DNA from 2 places in the Gordonia sp. NPDC003950 genome. Region 1 is predicted to be linked to the other one. Evidence: riboswitches for the same ligand, from Rfam matches in the RefSeq annotation. Region 1 holds a riboswitch; the other holds the start of a gene.
The links. A riboswitch is a leader RNA that binds a small molecule or an ion and turns the genes downstream of it on or off. The one in region 1 is predicted to bind S-adenosylmethionine.
Positions count from the first base shown of each region.

Region 2: another riboswitch for S-adenosylmethionine. It lies ahead of ACWETB_RS17340 (aminotransferase class V-fold PLP-dependent enzyme); the one in region 1 lies ahead of ACWETB_RS02445 (LLM class flavin-dependent oxidoreductase).

Region 1 is NZ_JBSGIT010000002.1:154,776-162,276, forward strand. Features, by position in the region: gene ACWETB_RS02435 (ABC transporter permease) at 1-814, opposite strand, end outside; gene ACWETB_RS02440 (ABC transporter substrate-binding protein) at 823-2,451, opposite strand; gene ACWETB_RS02445 (LLM class flavin-dependent oxidoreductase) at 2,451-3,584, opposite strand; SAM riboswitch class I at 3,591-3,674, opposite strand; ZMP/ZTP riboswitch at 3,811-3,890, shown strand; gene ACWETB_RS02450 (NAD(P)/FAD-dependent oxidoreductase) at 3,913-5,283, shown strand; gene ACWETB_RS02455 (SDR family NAD(P)-dependent oxidoreductase) at 5,288-6,139, opposite strand; gene ACWETB_RS02460 (SRPBCC family protein) at 6,144-6,575, opposite strand; gene ACWETB_RS02465 (TetR/AcrR family transcriptional regulator) at 6,713-7,276, shown strand; gene ACWETB_RS02470 (GMC oxidoreductase) at 7,265-7,501, opposite strand, start outside.
Region 2 is NZ_JBSGIT010000020.1:20,329-27,829, forward strand. Features, by position in the region: gene alc (allantoicase) at 1-571, shown strand, start outside; gene ACWETB_RS17335 (hypothetical protein) at 613-1,056, opposite strand; gene ACWETB_RS17340 (aminotransferase class V-fold PLP-dependent enzyme) at 1,053-2,372, opposite strand; SAM riboswitch class IV at 2,389-2,502, opposite strand; gene ACWETB_RS17345 (isochorismate synthase) at 2,594-3,679, shown strand; gene ACWETB_RS17350 (O-succinylhomoserine sulfhydrylase) at 4,681-5,880, opposite strand; gene ACWETB_RS17355 (rhodanese-like domain-containing protein) at 5,924-6,337, opposite strand; gene ACWETB_RS17360 (Rv0361 family membrane protein) at 6,334-6,852, opposite strand; gene ACWETB_RS17365 (FAD-dependent oxidoreductase) at 7,064-7,501, shown strand, end outside.

The sequences.
Region 1 (7,501 bases):
CCAGAACGGCACTCTGAGCGAGCTTGCCGACGCCGGGCCGGGAGAAGACGGTCTCCACGACCACCGCACCGCCGAGGAGGTTGCCCACCACGACACCGGCCACGGTCAACGCGGGCAAGGAGGCGATCCGCAGGATGTGGTGGGTGATGACCCGAATCCGACTCGCCCCCTTGGCGGTCGCCGTCTGCACGAATGGCTCGGCATCCGTGGCGCTCATGCTCGTGGCCAGAACCTGACCGATGACTCCGGCATACGGGATCGCCAGGGTGACCACGGGCAGGACCAGTGAACCGGACCGGGTGTCACCGAACGCCGGCAACCAGGCGAGCCGAAAAGCGAAGATCTGCAGCAGGATCAGACCGACCCAGAACGTGGGCAGGGCCACGACCAGCGGTGGGACCGACAGCAGTGCGCGCCGCAGCCCTGACCACGAGGTGTAGGTGGCGGTGACGGCCAATCCCACGCCGAGACACACGGCGAGCAGCACCGAGGTGAGTGTCAGGGCGACGGTGCTCGGCAGTGCGTCGGCGATGACCGCGGTGACCGGCCGGCCCTGAGAGATCGACACACCGAAGTCACCGTGGACCGCGCCGGTCAACGCCGACCAATACTGCTGCCCCACCGACTGATTCAGGCCGTAGCGGGCCCTGAGGGCCTCGACCGCCGCCGGATCCACCGGTGTCGACGCATCGCCCGAGGTGGCGATGGCCACCGGATCGGACGGCAGCAGAATCAGGATGACGAACGCCACGGTGAATGCCGCCCACAGCACCCCGAGGGCGGAGAGCAACCGGATTCCGAGATAACGCAGCATCGTCGCGTTCACCGCCCGGACAACCACGTGTCGTGGAACTGCAACCGCGACGAGGCGTCGAACGTCACCTGATGGGTGGTGGCCGCGGCACCGATGGCCTGCGACAACTCGATGGTCGGGACGAACAATCCGTTGTCGAGGATCTGTTGTTGTGCGGTCGCGAGGTGGACATTGCGTTGCGCGGTGTCGGTGGTGGACTGTTCCCCGGCCAGGGCCACATCGAGAGCGGGAATCGGTCCGCGCCGGTTCAGGTTTCGTCCGGTGAGCCCGAACTGGGTGCGCAGGATGTCGCCGTCGGCACGGGTCACATTGTAGTAGACCGCGTCGTAGTCACCGGAGTTCTGCCGGACCGTGGCCGTGGCCGCCGGCACGACGTCGAGTTTCAGTTCGACGCCCACATTCTTCAGTTGCTGCTGGACGAGTTCGAGGATGGCCTGGTTGCCGGCGAACACCGGACTGTAGAGCACCGAGAAGCTCAGGCGTTGTCCGTCCTTGGTCCGGATTCCATCGGCGCCGGCCCTCCAGCCGGCGTCCTCGAGAATCTTCTTCGCCGTGTCCGGCTGAAAGCGCAACTCGGCCGAGGAGTCCGAGTATCCGGGGGTGTTGGACGCCAGGACTCCGGTGGCGGGATGGAAGTCGTCGTCGAGGACGGTGGTCACCAACTCCTGCCGGTTGATCGCCGGCAGCAGTGCGCGCCGCACCGCGGCGTCGGCGAGGACACCACGGGATACGTTGGGCTGCAACCCGAACGGTACACCCGGGTTCACCGCGGTGAGGACCTGTCCACCGGCCGCGGTGATCTGCGGCTTGTCGTTGGGCAGGGCGTCGCTGATCGCGTCGAGCTGCCCGGAGGCGAGCGATCCGGTGCGCACCCCGGACTCCCCGATCACCGTGAAGTCGATGCCGTCGACGTAGGCGTCACCGGCGTGACCGAATACCGACGATCCCCAGCGGTATCCGGTGCGTTTGCGCAGTGACGCCGACTTGCCTTGCGCCCAGCCCGAATACACGAACGGTCCTGATCCGATGTTGGTGCCCTGGCACCTCTCCTCCGGCGTTGCGGCGACGGTGGTGTCGGACTGAATCCCCAACTGTGGAGTCGAGGTGGCCTGCAGGAACTGCGCATTGGGGGCACCGAACGCCACCCGCGCGGTCAGCGGAGCGACGACGGTGGTGCCGGCGTATCCGCCGAGGTAGGTCGCCGCCAACGGTGCCTTGGCCGCGCCGAGCGGCCCGACGATGGCGTCGAAGTTCTCCTTGACGGATTCGGCGGTGAGCGGGGTGCCGTCGCTGAAGGTGACACCGGGCTTGAGGTGGAAGGTGAAGGTCCGCGCATCCGGGCTCACCTCCCAGCTCTGGGCGAGCCAGGGCTTGAGTTTGCCATCACCCGGGTCCTGATCGGTGAGTGAATCGACGACCTGCCGGGTGACATAGATCGTCTGGTTGGTGCCGCTCTGGGCCGGGTCCGAGCATGTGGGGGCGTCGGAGAGTCCGTAGCGCAGGGTGCCTCCCGGCACCGGCGGTCCGGCGTCGTCGGAGCCCGAGGACCCAGAACCGCAGGCGGTGAGCACACCGGCCACGGCCACCACGGCGAGTGTGGAGACGGCCGGTTTCGCAGTGACAGCGATGCGCTTCATCAGATCAGCCCCCACGCCTTGGCGAGCAGCTCATGCGACCTCAGCCGGTCAGCATGGTCATGGGTGACCGAGGTGATGACGAGTTCGTCGGCGTCGGTGAGGCGCCCGAGTGCAGCGAGCCGCTGCACGACGGTGTCGGGTGAGCCGACGAACTGGGTCTCGAGCCGATCGGCGACCAGTGCCAGCTCGTCGGCGGGCAGCGGCTGCGCCGTCGCCGGGTCGGGGTACTCGATGGCGCCGTGGCCGGTGCGGATGCTGTGCACCCACCGCCCGTAGCCGTTGGCCAGATGCCGCGCGGTGTCGTCGTCGTCGGCCACCACCACGTCGGCGGACACCACCACATAGGGTTCGTCCAACACCGACGACGGGCGGAACGCCTGCCGGTACGCCGCGACCGCTTCGCGGGTGGTGCCGGGGCTGACGTGGTAGTTGGCCGCGAACGGGAGTCCGCGGGCACCGGCGACGTGAGCGCTCTGCCCCTTGCTGCTGCCGAAGATCCACACCTGCACGTCGGCTCCCTCACCCGGAACCGCATGCAGCTGCTGACCCGACGGACTGGTGTAGGTGCCGTCGAGGAGCGACAGGATGTCGTCGACCTGCTCGTCGAAGTGCGGTGGCTGCGCACCCGGCTGCGTCAACACCTCGAAGCTGCGTGCGAGAGGCGAATGTGCCAGTAGCGCAGTCACATCGACAGGTTCAGGGATCACCACCCCGTCGACGAGCCGACTCGCGCTCGGTGCGGGAATCGCGACCGGGCCCGCGGGTGTTGCCACCGCCTCAGCGCGTCGCTGTCCGGATCGGCCGAGCCCCAGATCGATTCGGCCCGGGTGGAACACGTCGAGCATCCCGAAGGACTCGGCCACCGACACCGCCGTCGTCTGCCCGACCTGCACCGCCGCCGACCCGACGCGGATCGATCGGGTCGCGGCCGCGATCTGACCGATGAGCAACGCCGGCACCGAACTCGCGACGGCCGCGAAATGGTGTTCGGCCACCCAGTAGCGGTGGTACCCCCACTGCTCGGCGTGCTGCGCAAGATTGATCGTATTGTGCAGCGCAGCAGCAGGATCGGCACCCTCGCTGATCGGTGCGAGATCGAGCACCGACAGCGGGGCATGGTCACGAAACGTCACGGGGGTCTCCCATCGATCCCGGCGTTAGCACCCTGGGGCGGGTTGCTGCGACGTCGACGAGCCGGGTCTCTCGGTCGCTCCAGATGGTCGATTCACCGTAGGCCCGTGATGTTGAGACAGGCAAAGAGAATGTCGAGACGGGCGCCGTCCACGCCCGAATGCGGCGACGATTATCTCGCGCCGAAGAATTTAAATCGGCCTCGCCACCGGTTGCTCGATGGGCTATCGTCGGTTGTGCGACTGGCGCAGCCGGAGTCCACCGGCAAGGAGCACCGTTTCCCGACATCGTCCGCCTGGGTGTCGATTCCATACCAGAAGGAAACGTGCCATGACCCAGCGCGTACCGGTTACCGGCGGCAGGACCCGCCGGCACCATGTCGTCATCATCGGATCGGGGTTCGGCGGGCTGGCCGCCGCTCGTCGACTCGAGCATGCCGACGTCGACATCACCCTGATTGCACGCACGACTCATCATCTGTTCCAGCCGTTGCTGTACCAGGTCGCCACCGGGGTGATCTCACAGGGCCAGATCGCACCGCCGGTGCGGGTGATTCTTCGCAACCAACGGAATGTGACGGTGGCCCTGGGCGATGTCGAGGCCATCGACCTGGAGAATCGTGCGGTGACCTCGCGCATGCTCGGACGTGTCACCACCACTCGGTACGACAGTCTGATCATTGCCGCCGGTGCGGGCCAATCCTATTTCGGCAACGACCATTTCGCGGAGTTCGCGCCGGGCCTCAAGACCGTCGACGACGCACTCGAGTTGCGCGGCCGCATCCTCGGGGCGTTCGAGCAGGCCGAACTGTCCACCGACCCGATCGAGCGTGATCGCCTGCTGACGTTCGTGGTGATCGGAGCCGGGGCCACCGGGGTCGAGATGGCCGGTCAGATCGCGGAGATGGCCGGCACGACGCTGCGCGGCGCCTTCCGGTCCATCGACTCGACGCAGGCCAAGGTGATCCTGCTCGACGCCGCACCGGCGGTGTTGCCGCCGTTCGGTGAACGGTTGGGTTCCCGGGCCGAGAAGCATTTGCGCGCACTGGGAGTCGATGTGCAACTCGGTGCGATGGTCGTGGACATGGACTACGACGGACTCGTGGTGCGCCATGCCGACGGTTCGACGCGTCGCATCGAGAGTCAGTGCAAGGTGTGGTCGGCGGGGGTTGCGGCCAGTCCGCTCGGCCGACAGCTCGCCGAGCAGTGCGGGGTGGAACTCGACCGCGCGGGTCGGGTGCGCGTCGAACCCGACCTGACCATCCCCGGCCATGCCGAGGTGTTCGTGATCGGTGACATGATGGCCGTCGACGGCGTCCCCGGTCAGGCCCCGGCCGCCAATCAGTCCGGGCGGTACGCCGCCGACGCCGTCGTCGCCCGGATCAATGGCACCTACCGCGACCGAAAGCCGTTCGCCTACTGGGACAAGGGGTCGATGGCGACCGTCGCCCGGCACTGCGCGGTCGCACGGGTACCCATCCCGGGCACCTCACGGGCCGTCGAGTTCTCCGGCTTCTTCGCCTGGCTGGGGTGGCTGTTCCTGCATTTGCTGTACCTGGTGGGATTCCGCAATCGGTTCATCACGTTCATCGACTGGACCCTGGCCTTCACCTCCCGCAACCGTGATCAGTTGGCGGTCACCGAGCAACAGGTGTTCGCGCGGGCGGCGATCGATCGGCTGTCACACGACCTCGCGGCCTGATCTCTCAGGTGATGGAGCCCATCGCGCGGTCCGCGGTGGGTGCCGAGAGGTAATCGAGGACCGGCAGCACCGTCCGCAGGGCGGCGGGAGCAATGCGTTCGGGCCGGTGGGTGATCGCCCGGACGATCCAATTCGCCGCCTCGTCCACCGACAGTGCCGCCACATCGTCGTATTCGGTTGTCGGCGAGATCATCTCGGTCCGCACCAGCGGATAGTAGATACTGGTGGCACGCACTCCGGGATGGGGTCGTTCGGCGTTGAGACTGCGGCCGAATATCGACAGCGCATTCTTCGACGCCGCGTAGGCGGAGAACCGCGGGAAGGTTCCGGCCATCAGTCCCCACGTGCAGACGTTGACGATCTGGCCGTGACCGCGCTCGACCATGCCGGGCAGCAGTCCCAGGCTCAGTTGGACGGCGGCGAAGTAGTTGATCGCCATGGTGCGGCGGTAGTCGTGGAGCCGGTCGGTGGAATCGATGATGGACCGCCGGATCGACCGGCCGGCATTGTTCACGAGGACGTCGATCTCCCGCCCGGACAGCTCACCGAGCAGCCGGTCGGTGTCGGCCTCGTCGGACAGGTCGGCCATCAGGTAGTCGCAGCCGGTCTCGTCGGCCAGCGAGGCCAACTCCGCCTCGCGGCGCGCCACGGCGATCACCTGCGCCCCGCGGGCGGTGAGTTGCTGCGTGGCCACCCGGCCGATGCCGGCCGACGCGCCGGTCAGCACCACCCGCAGGCCGGCGACGTCTCGTCCCCGACCGGTGAGGGTGTCCTCGATGACGGAGGGCAGCATCGTCCGACGCTGCATGATCTCAAAAACCGTCGCCGACACGGCGCCAGGCGAGAGGGAGACCATCGAATCACTCCAATTCGTCGCGCAGTTTCTTCTCCGTGTACTTGACGGCCTGGGCCGCGAACGGCTCCATGATCGCGCCCAGCGCTCGGCCGGGCAGCCCACCGGGCAGGATGTACTCGAATTCGGCATGGACCTCGGTGCCGCCGTCGGTATCGCGGAACCTCCACGCGGTGTTGGCCTGGAACCCGTCAATCGCCTTGAGCACGATCAACTCGTGTTCTACCCACTCGATCGTCTCGACGACCGACTTCAGGGTCTTCGGCCCGGCCTTCAACTCGACGTCGAAGACCGACCCCACACCGCTGGTGACCTCGGTGGTCGGCGCGAACTTGTGCACCCCGAACATGTACTCGGGCACGTTGGTGTAGTCGTTGATGTACTCGAACACCGCAGCGCGCGGCACGGAGATCTGGGACGAATGCCTGACAACGCCCATGACGGACCCTCCTGTCGGTTCGCCGAGGCGCACGGCACGTGCGCCGGCTCACGCGCCACACTACGCACTGAGACAATGGCCGACGGTATGTACCCCGTCACGGCCTTCGGTCGCCGCCATCCGAGCCATAATGACGTATGCGATCGCGAGGCAAGATCATCGAGGCAACGCTCGACCTGATCTCCACCGAGGGCTTCGCAGCCGCCAGCATCGCTGCGGTCGCCACGAAGGCCGGCGTGTCCCGGCAGACGGTGTACTCGATCTTCGGTTCCCGCGAGGACATGGTGTCCCAGGCCATGGGCGAACTCGCCATCTCCGCCATGCGCGAGATCCACGATCGGCTCGAGGGCATCACCGACTTCGGTGACTTCCTGATCGAGTTCATCATCGCGGGTCGTTCGATGGCCATCGCCGACCCGGCCCTGTCGGTGTTGCTGAACTCGCAGGAAAGTCACCCGTTCTTCGACGAAGGCGCGATGGCACGCACCCGGGAGGTGGCCGCGGAGATCCTGCGACCGGCCCTCGCCGACCAACCCGAGTACCGACCGCACTTCGCCGACATCGTCGACATGACCGCACTGTTGAGCGTCTCGCTCGTCGCCGTCGACGACGGCCAGCGATCCGACGACGAGCTGCGCGCCTTTCTCGCCCGCTGGTTGCGACCTGCCCTCGATGCGATGTCACAACCCTCAGATGACTGATCCGACGTCAGTGGTGACGATGCGGTCCAGCGCCCGCTCGGCGATGGCCGCGATCGTCATCGACGGGTTGCACGCCGCGGAGTTGCCCGGCATGAGCGCGCCGTCGACCACATAGAGCCCTCGCTGTCCCAGGACGCGTCCGTCGAGATCACAGACGGACCCCATGTTCGCGCCGCCCACCGGATGCCACGTCGACGGCACGATCGCATTGGTATCGACGAGTGT
Region 2 (7,501 bases), on a different contig from region 1:
CACCCATGTGCGTCTGACGATGCACCCCGACGGCGGCATCGCCCGCTTCCGGGTGCACGGCCGAGGCGTGCCCAACCCGCACTTCTTCCGGTACGGCCACTTCGACCTGGCCGCGCTGGAGAACGGCGGCCTGATCACGGCCTGCTCCAACATGTTCTACAGCTCACCGAACAACCTGCTGATGCCCGGCCGGGCCCGCCACATGGGTGAGGGCTGGGAGACCTCCCGACGCCGCGACGACGGCAACGACTGGGTGCAGGTGCGCCTGGCCGGCCAGGGGCGGGTCAGTCTGATCGAGCTCGACACGAGCTACTTCCTGGGCAATGCACCAGGCGCCGCCACGGTCCGCGGCCGTGACGGCGACGACGGCGAGTGGTTCGAGGTCCTGCCCCGCACCGAGCTGCAGCCCGACACCCGGCATCGGTTCGTCATCGACCTGGACCGGCCGATGACCGAGGCACGGCTGGACATCTACCCCGACGGGGGCATGGCCCGGTTCAAGCTGTACGGACTGCTCACCGAGGAGTCCTACGCCGGGCTCATCGAGCAGTGGGAGCGCGGCGAGGCCTGAGGTCGAGTCTGTGCACTCCGGACCGGTGCGAGATCTGCGGATCAGGCGACGCGTCGGGCGGCACCGGTGAACGCCGGCAGCACGAGCTGACGGACCCGGTTCTCGGTCGCCGACCCGTCCAACGACACCAGGATCACCGCGTCGGCGACCTCGGCGGCGTAGATGTCGCGGATGAGGGTGACCAGCCCGCCGGGTGTGCCGATGTAGCGGACGGTACCGCCGTCGAGCTCGTCGGGGATACCCGCGACCGCCGCCCGTGCCGACGCGGCATTCGGGGCGATGGCCACCTCGACCTCCAGTGCCACACAGAAATTCGCGGTGTCCCGGGTGCCGGATCGCAGCACCGACCGCGCCCGCTGCGCGTCGCGAAGGGTCGGTCGACGCACCACGATCGGCACGTCGATGGCCGACACATCCCCGGCCAGTGCCACGCGCAGACCGGGGCGGCCGATGCTGATGCGGACGTCGGAGAGTTCGGCGGTCATGGCTGTGCCTTTCCGGGAGTAGTGCGGGTGAGTTCGGAGAGTGCGGTGACGAGCCGATCGACGTCGGCGGAATCGGTACCGAGACCGAAGCTCGCGCGGACCGCGCCGTCGGTGTGTCCGAGTCGGGCCAGCAGCGGATGCGCGCAGAACTTGCCGTCGCGCACGCCGATTCCGTGATGATCGCTGAGGTACTCGGCGACGGCGCGCGGCGTGTGTCCGTCGACGGAGAAGCCGGCGATGCCGACGCGATCGAGGTCGTCGGAGAAGATCCGCAGCGGCGTCACGTCGGCGACGCCGGCCAGTCCGGCGTCCAGACGGGCGCGCAGTTCCGCCTCATGCAGGCCGATCAGTTCGAATCCGAGATCGACGATGGCATCGCAGGCGGCGGCAATGGCGATGGCGCCCAACACATTCGGTGAGCCGGCCTCATGCCGCGCGGCACCCGAGTGCCAGGCGGTCGAGGCGCAGTTCTCGTCGGGTCCGTCGACGAGGCTCACCTGCGCCGACGCCCCGCCGCCGGCAAGGTACGGGTCGGCGGCGTCGAGCCAGTCGCTGCGACCGATGAGGACTCCGGATCCAAAGGGTGCGTAGAGCTTGTGGCCGGAAAAGACGAGGTAATCGATGCCGTGACTGACGATCGACACCGGTCGGTGTGCCACCAGTTGCGCGGCGTCGACGAGGATGCGGGCACCGTGGCGGTGGGCGATCGAGGCCAGCCGCGAGATGGGCAGCACCTCGCCGGTGACGTTGGATGCCGCGGTGACGGCGAGCAGGGCGGCCGGCGCCGCGGCGAGTTCGGCGTCGAGCGCGGCCAGGGTGTCCTCGAGGGTGTCGCACGCCGAGACGATGCGCGCGGTCCCGTTGTCACGGGACACCCACGGCAGCAGGTTCGCGTGGTGCTCGATGTCGAGAACGACGACGTCACCGGGGGTGCAGTGGGCGGCCAGGTTGATCGCGTCGGTGGTGTTGCGGGTGAAGACGACGGTGTCGTCGGTGCGGCCACGCACGAAACGTCGGACGGTGTCCCGGCACTGCTCGTAGCGGCGGGTGGTGACCTGCGACAGGTGGCCGGCGCCGCGGTGGACGCTGGCGTACTGACTCACCGACGCCGCGACGGCGTCGGCGACGGCGGTGAGGGCGGGCGCGCTGGCCGCGTAGTCGAAGTTGGCGTAGCGGATCTGATCACCGCTGGTCAGCGGGACGAGTTCGGCGGCACCGACGACCGAGGTCAGCGGTCCGATGGTCGACAGGTCGGCGGCATCGGACTGCACCGCGCAGTCGTTGCGGCAATCAGTGGTGGTGGCGACAGCAGTCATCGCAAAGGCTCCTTGGAATCCACGCTTGCCGTGCCCGGTCGGTACACGGCCAGGTCGTCACCCGGAGCACCCCACCGCGGAGGAGGGTTGCCGGCCAGCTAGCCGGGGCTTGTCGCTGGCACTCATGACCTGCACCAAGGGTGGCCTACGGCGCGCAAGGGTGTCAATTTTCACTCAGCGTGAGCGAAAGGCCGCGGCCCGTCGTCGCCTAAGTTGGTTGGGTGCCCGTCTCCGATACCCACGCCGCGTCACCGTTCGTCCTGTCGCGGCCGCACGGGACGGTGCGAGCGCGCGGCGTGCGGACGCGATTCGCCGACGCCGACGACGCCGCGACCCGGCTGCGCAGCGGCGCCGTCGATGCGGTCGTCGGGGCGGTGGCCTTCGATCCCTCGGCCCCGTCGGCGCTGTTCGAGCCGGTGACGCTGTCCCATGAACCGACTCCGCTCGCCGGGAGCCGACCACCGCGCCGGACGCTGATTTCGTCGGAGCAGATTCCCGATTCGGCCACCCATCGTGATCGGGTGCGTGCCGCGTTGTCGGCGATCGCCTCCGGCGCATTGGCGAAGGTCGTCCTCGCCAGAATGATTCGGGCTCAACTGGATTCGCCGGTCACGGTCGACGGGCTGCTGGCCGCACTCGCCGGCGGCAACAGCGAACACAACGCCTTTGCCGTCGACACCGGCACCTCGTGGCTGCTCGGCGCGAGCCCGGAACTGTTGCTGCGCAAGGACGGTCGCGAGGTGACGTGCCGGCCATACGCCGGTTCGGCGCCGCGCTCGGCCGATCCGGAGGCCGACCGGGAGTCCCGCGAGAAGCTCGCGGCGTCGGAGAAAGATCACCGCGAGCACGCGTTCGTCGTCGAGCACCTCCGGGATCGCTTGGCACCGTTGTGCCGCGAACTCGCGATCCCCGATGAGCCGCAGTTGTTGTCGACCGGCGAGATGTGGCATCTGGCGACCCCGATCCGGGCGATACTCGACGACGACGCCGTCGGCGCCCTGGATCTTGCGATCGCGCTGAGTCCGACACCGGCGGTCGGCGGCACACCGAGCGAGGTGGCCACGGAATTCATTCGCGCACACGAGGAACCGCGCGGGTTGTACGCCGGTGCGGTCGGGTGGGCCGACGCGGCCGGCAACGGCGAATGGATGGTGACCATCCGGTGCCTGGAACTCGAGCCCGACCTCCGTTCCTTCCGCAGCTGGGCGGGTGGCGGCATCGTCGCCGACTCCGACCCCGATGCCGAACTCGCCGAGACCACCGCGAAACTCCTAACGGTATTGCGGGCGTTGGGTATCGAGGACTGACTCGCCGCGTCGAGTGGGCGCCCTTTCCCGTCGAGTGGGCGCACTTTCCCGTCGAGTGGGTGCCCTTTCCCGTCGAGTGGGTGCCCTTTCCCGTCGAGTGGGCGCCCTTTCCCGCCTTGCATCGCGAGTTCTCGGGACACCCCGACGCGGCAGGTGAACTCCCGATTGTCGAGGGCGCGCACCGAGTCGGCATCGATGACGCCGTACCCGTCGAGATAGCCGGGTTCGTCATCCTCAGCGTCCCGGGTGGATTGGTCGGCGACCACGAAGATCGATGCGCGGGCGGCGGCACAGGTAGCGGCGGTGGGGCGCGGTGTTCGGGACCAGTACACAAACAGCTTGCTGCGGATCGGGCTGGGCGGACCCCGACTGGGCGGAACCCGGCTGGGCGGAGGCCAACTCTGTGCCGGCGACCACAGGTGCGTCGACTGGGATCGCAGGATATGCTGGATCCTCGCCCATGCCATCGTCAGTGCGAGCACCGCCAGGAACCACGTCGGAATCGCGTTGCTCCTCACACACCGGAGACCGACCGCCAATCGGTCCTGCCCCTGGGTCAACGCGATCAACGCATCGGCACGACGCTGCGCCATCGACCGCCGATCCGCTGACTGCGGCGAAGCCCTGGCTCGACGCCCGCCGGATACACCCGGAAGAGCACAGACGAGTTCACCTGAACCAGAACCACTTTCACGCACCTCGGCCCCACCCGGAACTCCCGGGTGGGGCCGTTGCATATCGACCGAGGCCAGCCGATCAGATCCACATCCACAGCCACTGACGGCTGCGCGGGTCGTAGCGACGCACGCGGCGACGACGCTGGACGCGGACGGGATTGTTGTTGCGGCGAGGTGCGGGCATGATGAACTCCTGTGTTCATAGACGTGAGATCCGCTGTGTGCGTTTCTCTCTGACGTCTTCCACGATGCCGGTCCACCCTTGCGGTGCCGTGCACACGACCTGCCAGATTGCTGCGCGACCGCAAACCGCGGCCACATCGGTCAGCCCAGTGCCTGATCCAGGTCGCCGAGGAGGTCGTCAATGCCCTCGAGGCCCACCGACAGCCGAACCACCGAGTCACCCAACCCGATCGCCGCCCGACCCTCGGGTCCCATCGCCCGATGGGTGGTGGTCGCGGGGTGGGTGATCAGTGACTTGGAGTCGCCCAGGTTGTTCGAGATGTCGATGACGCGGAGTGCGTTGAGCACGTCGAAGGCGCGTTTCTTGCCCTTGACACCGCCCATTTCGGCCAACTCGAAGGTGACGACGGTGCCGCCACCGGACATCTGCTCCTTGGCGAGCTCGTACTGCGGATGTGATTGCAGGAACGGGTATTTGACCCACCCCACCCGCGGATCGTCCTCCAGGAACTGCGCGATTCGCAGTGCCGAGGCGACCGACGCGTCGACGCGCAGGCGTAGGGTCTCCAGACCCTTCACCAGCGTCCACGCGTTGAACGGGCTCAACGCAGGACCGGTGTGACGCATCAGCGTCTGCACCGGGCCGTCGATGTACTCCTTGGTGCCGAGCACCGCACCACCCATCACGCGGCCCTGCCCGTCGATATGCTTGGTGCCCGAGTAGACGATGACGTCGGCCCCGAGTTCGAGACCACGCTGCAGCAACGGGGTGGCGAACACGTTGTCCAACACCACCTTTGCACCCGCGGCATGCGCCAGCTCGGACACCCGCGCCACGTCGACGAGGGTCTGCATCGGATTCGACGGGGTTTCGAAGAACACTGCGTCGGCCGGCGTGGACAACGCCTTCTCCCACTGGGAGAGATCCTCACCGTCGACGAATTCCGTTGTCACACCCCAGCGCGGCAGGATCTCGTTGGCCACCACGAAGCACGAACCGAACAGGCTGCGTGCCGCTACCAGCCGGTCCCCGGCCTTCAGCAGCGCACCGAGAGAGACGAAGACGGCGGCCATTCCACTCGCGGTGGCGAAACACGCCTCGGCGCCCTCGAGTAGCCGCAGCCGCTCCTGAAACATCTCGACGGTCGGATTTCCGTAGCGGGAGTAGACGAATCGTTCGTCCTCACCGGTGAAGGCACGCTCGGCGGCCTCGGCGGAGTCGTAGACGTACCCGCTCGTCAGGTACAGGGCCTCCGACGTCTCGAAGAAACCGGATCGATCCAGTCCGCCGCGGACCGAGATGGTCTCCGGCGAAACACCAGGTGGCAGTTCGCGACTCACGACTGCCTCCACTCTGCACGGTCGGCCGGCTCGCTCGTTTCGCTCACGACTGTCTCCACGGAAGATCCTGGGCCCGCCAACCGGTGGAACCACGATGATCGAATTCGTCGAGCGCACCCTCGAATCCGTCGAGCACGTTGTAGGCGAGGGAGACCCCGTCGGCGGTGGCCGCCTCGGCCGCACCGATCGACCGGTGACCCGAACGGCAAATGAAGATGACCTCGTCGTCATCGGCGATGCCCGCGTCACGCAGTTCGGCGACGAACGCCTCGTTGGGGGTCCCGGCGGGGAAGGTGGTCCACTCGACGAAAATGGTCTGCTTCTCCAGGACCTCCAGGTCGGGCACACCCACGAACGACCACTCGGCGCGCGTGCGACAGTCCACCAACTTCGCCTTGGGGTTGTTCTCGAGCTTCTCCCAGGCCTGCTGCGGGGTCAGATCTCCGGCATAAGTCATGCCTTGCACACCTTCCAGTTCCCGTTCTCCCGAAGCACCACGACGTTCGTCGTCTGCTTCTCGTCGGATTTCTTGTCGAATTGCCAATGTACTGTCGCCGTCGCGCGGTCACCGGAGACGCTGACATCGCTGATCTCCGGAATGACGATCCGCCCGTTGGCCTCCAACGACTTCTGGTTCTCGGCGGTGAACTCCGCCTCAGACGGAAAGTCACTCGCGTTCAGGTCGGCGGCGCAGGTGTGATCGCGGAATTCCGCGTAATCGAGGTTGTTGCGCGCGGTGTAGAAATCGTTGATCGCGTACTGGACCTGCGCCGGTTCACTGGCCCGTTCTTCGGCCGGCCGGATCAGGTACGACAGCAAGATCCCGACCACCGCCACGACCACAACGATCAACGCCAACAGGAAAGGCCAGACCTTGCGCCACGAGGGCGCCGCGTCGGCACCCGGGTCGTCGGCACCGAGATCGTCACCGACGGTCTCGGGTGCGGACTTGCGAGGTGCGCGTTTGGCCATGGGGGCGAGTGTATCGCCGCAGTTCTCGCCGGTTTCGAGGGCCTTGTCGCCGGATGCGCTCGATCACACGTCGCCGCCGCGAGTGAGGTCACCCTAACCCGAGATTTTGGGTACGGCCCACCAACGCCTACCGTAGAGGGGATAAGCGTCGACGCATCGCTGACCTCCCGCGCGCGTCGAAGACAGACGAGAACGAGGTAGACGACACCTTATGACCGATCAGAGCCGCCCGCTGCGCGTTGCCATCATCGGGGCCGGTCCCGCCGGGATCTACGCCGCCGATGCGCTGATGAAGTCCGACACCGCCAAGGATCGCGGTGTCAGCATCGACCTCTATGAGCGGATGCCCGCGCCGTTCGGCCTGATTCGCTACGGCGTCGCACCCGATCATCCCCGCATCAAGGGCATCATCACCGCCCTGCACAAGGTACTCGACAAGCCGCAGGTCCGCCTGCTCGGCAACATCGACTACGGCACCGACATCACCCTCGACGAACTGAAGTCGCTGTACGACGCGGTGATCTTCTCCACCGGCGCCACCGACGACCGCGGACTGCAGATCCCCGGCGTCGACCTCGATCGTTCCTACGGCGCCGCGCAGTTCGTCGCCTGGTATGACGGCCACCCCGACTTCCCCCGCGAATGGCCG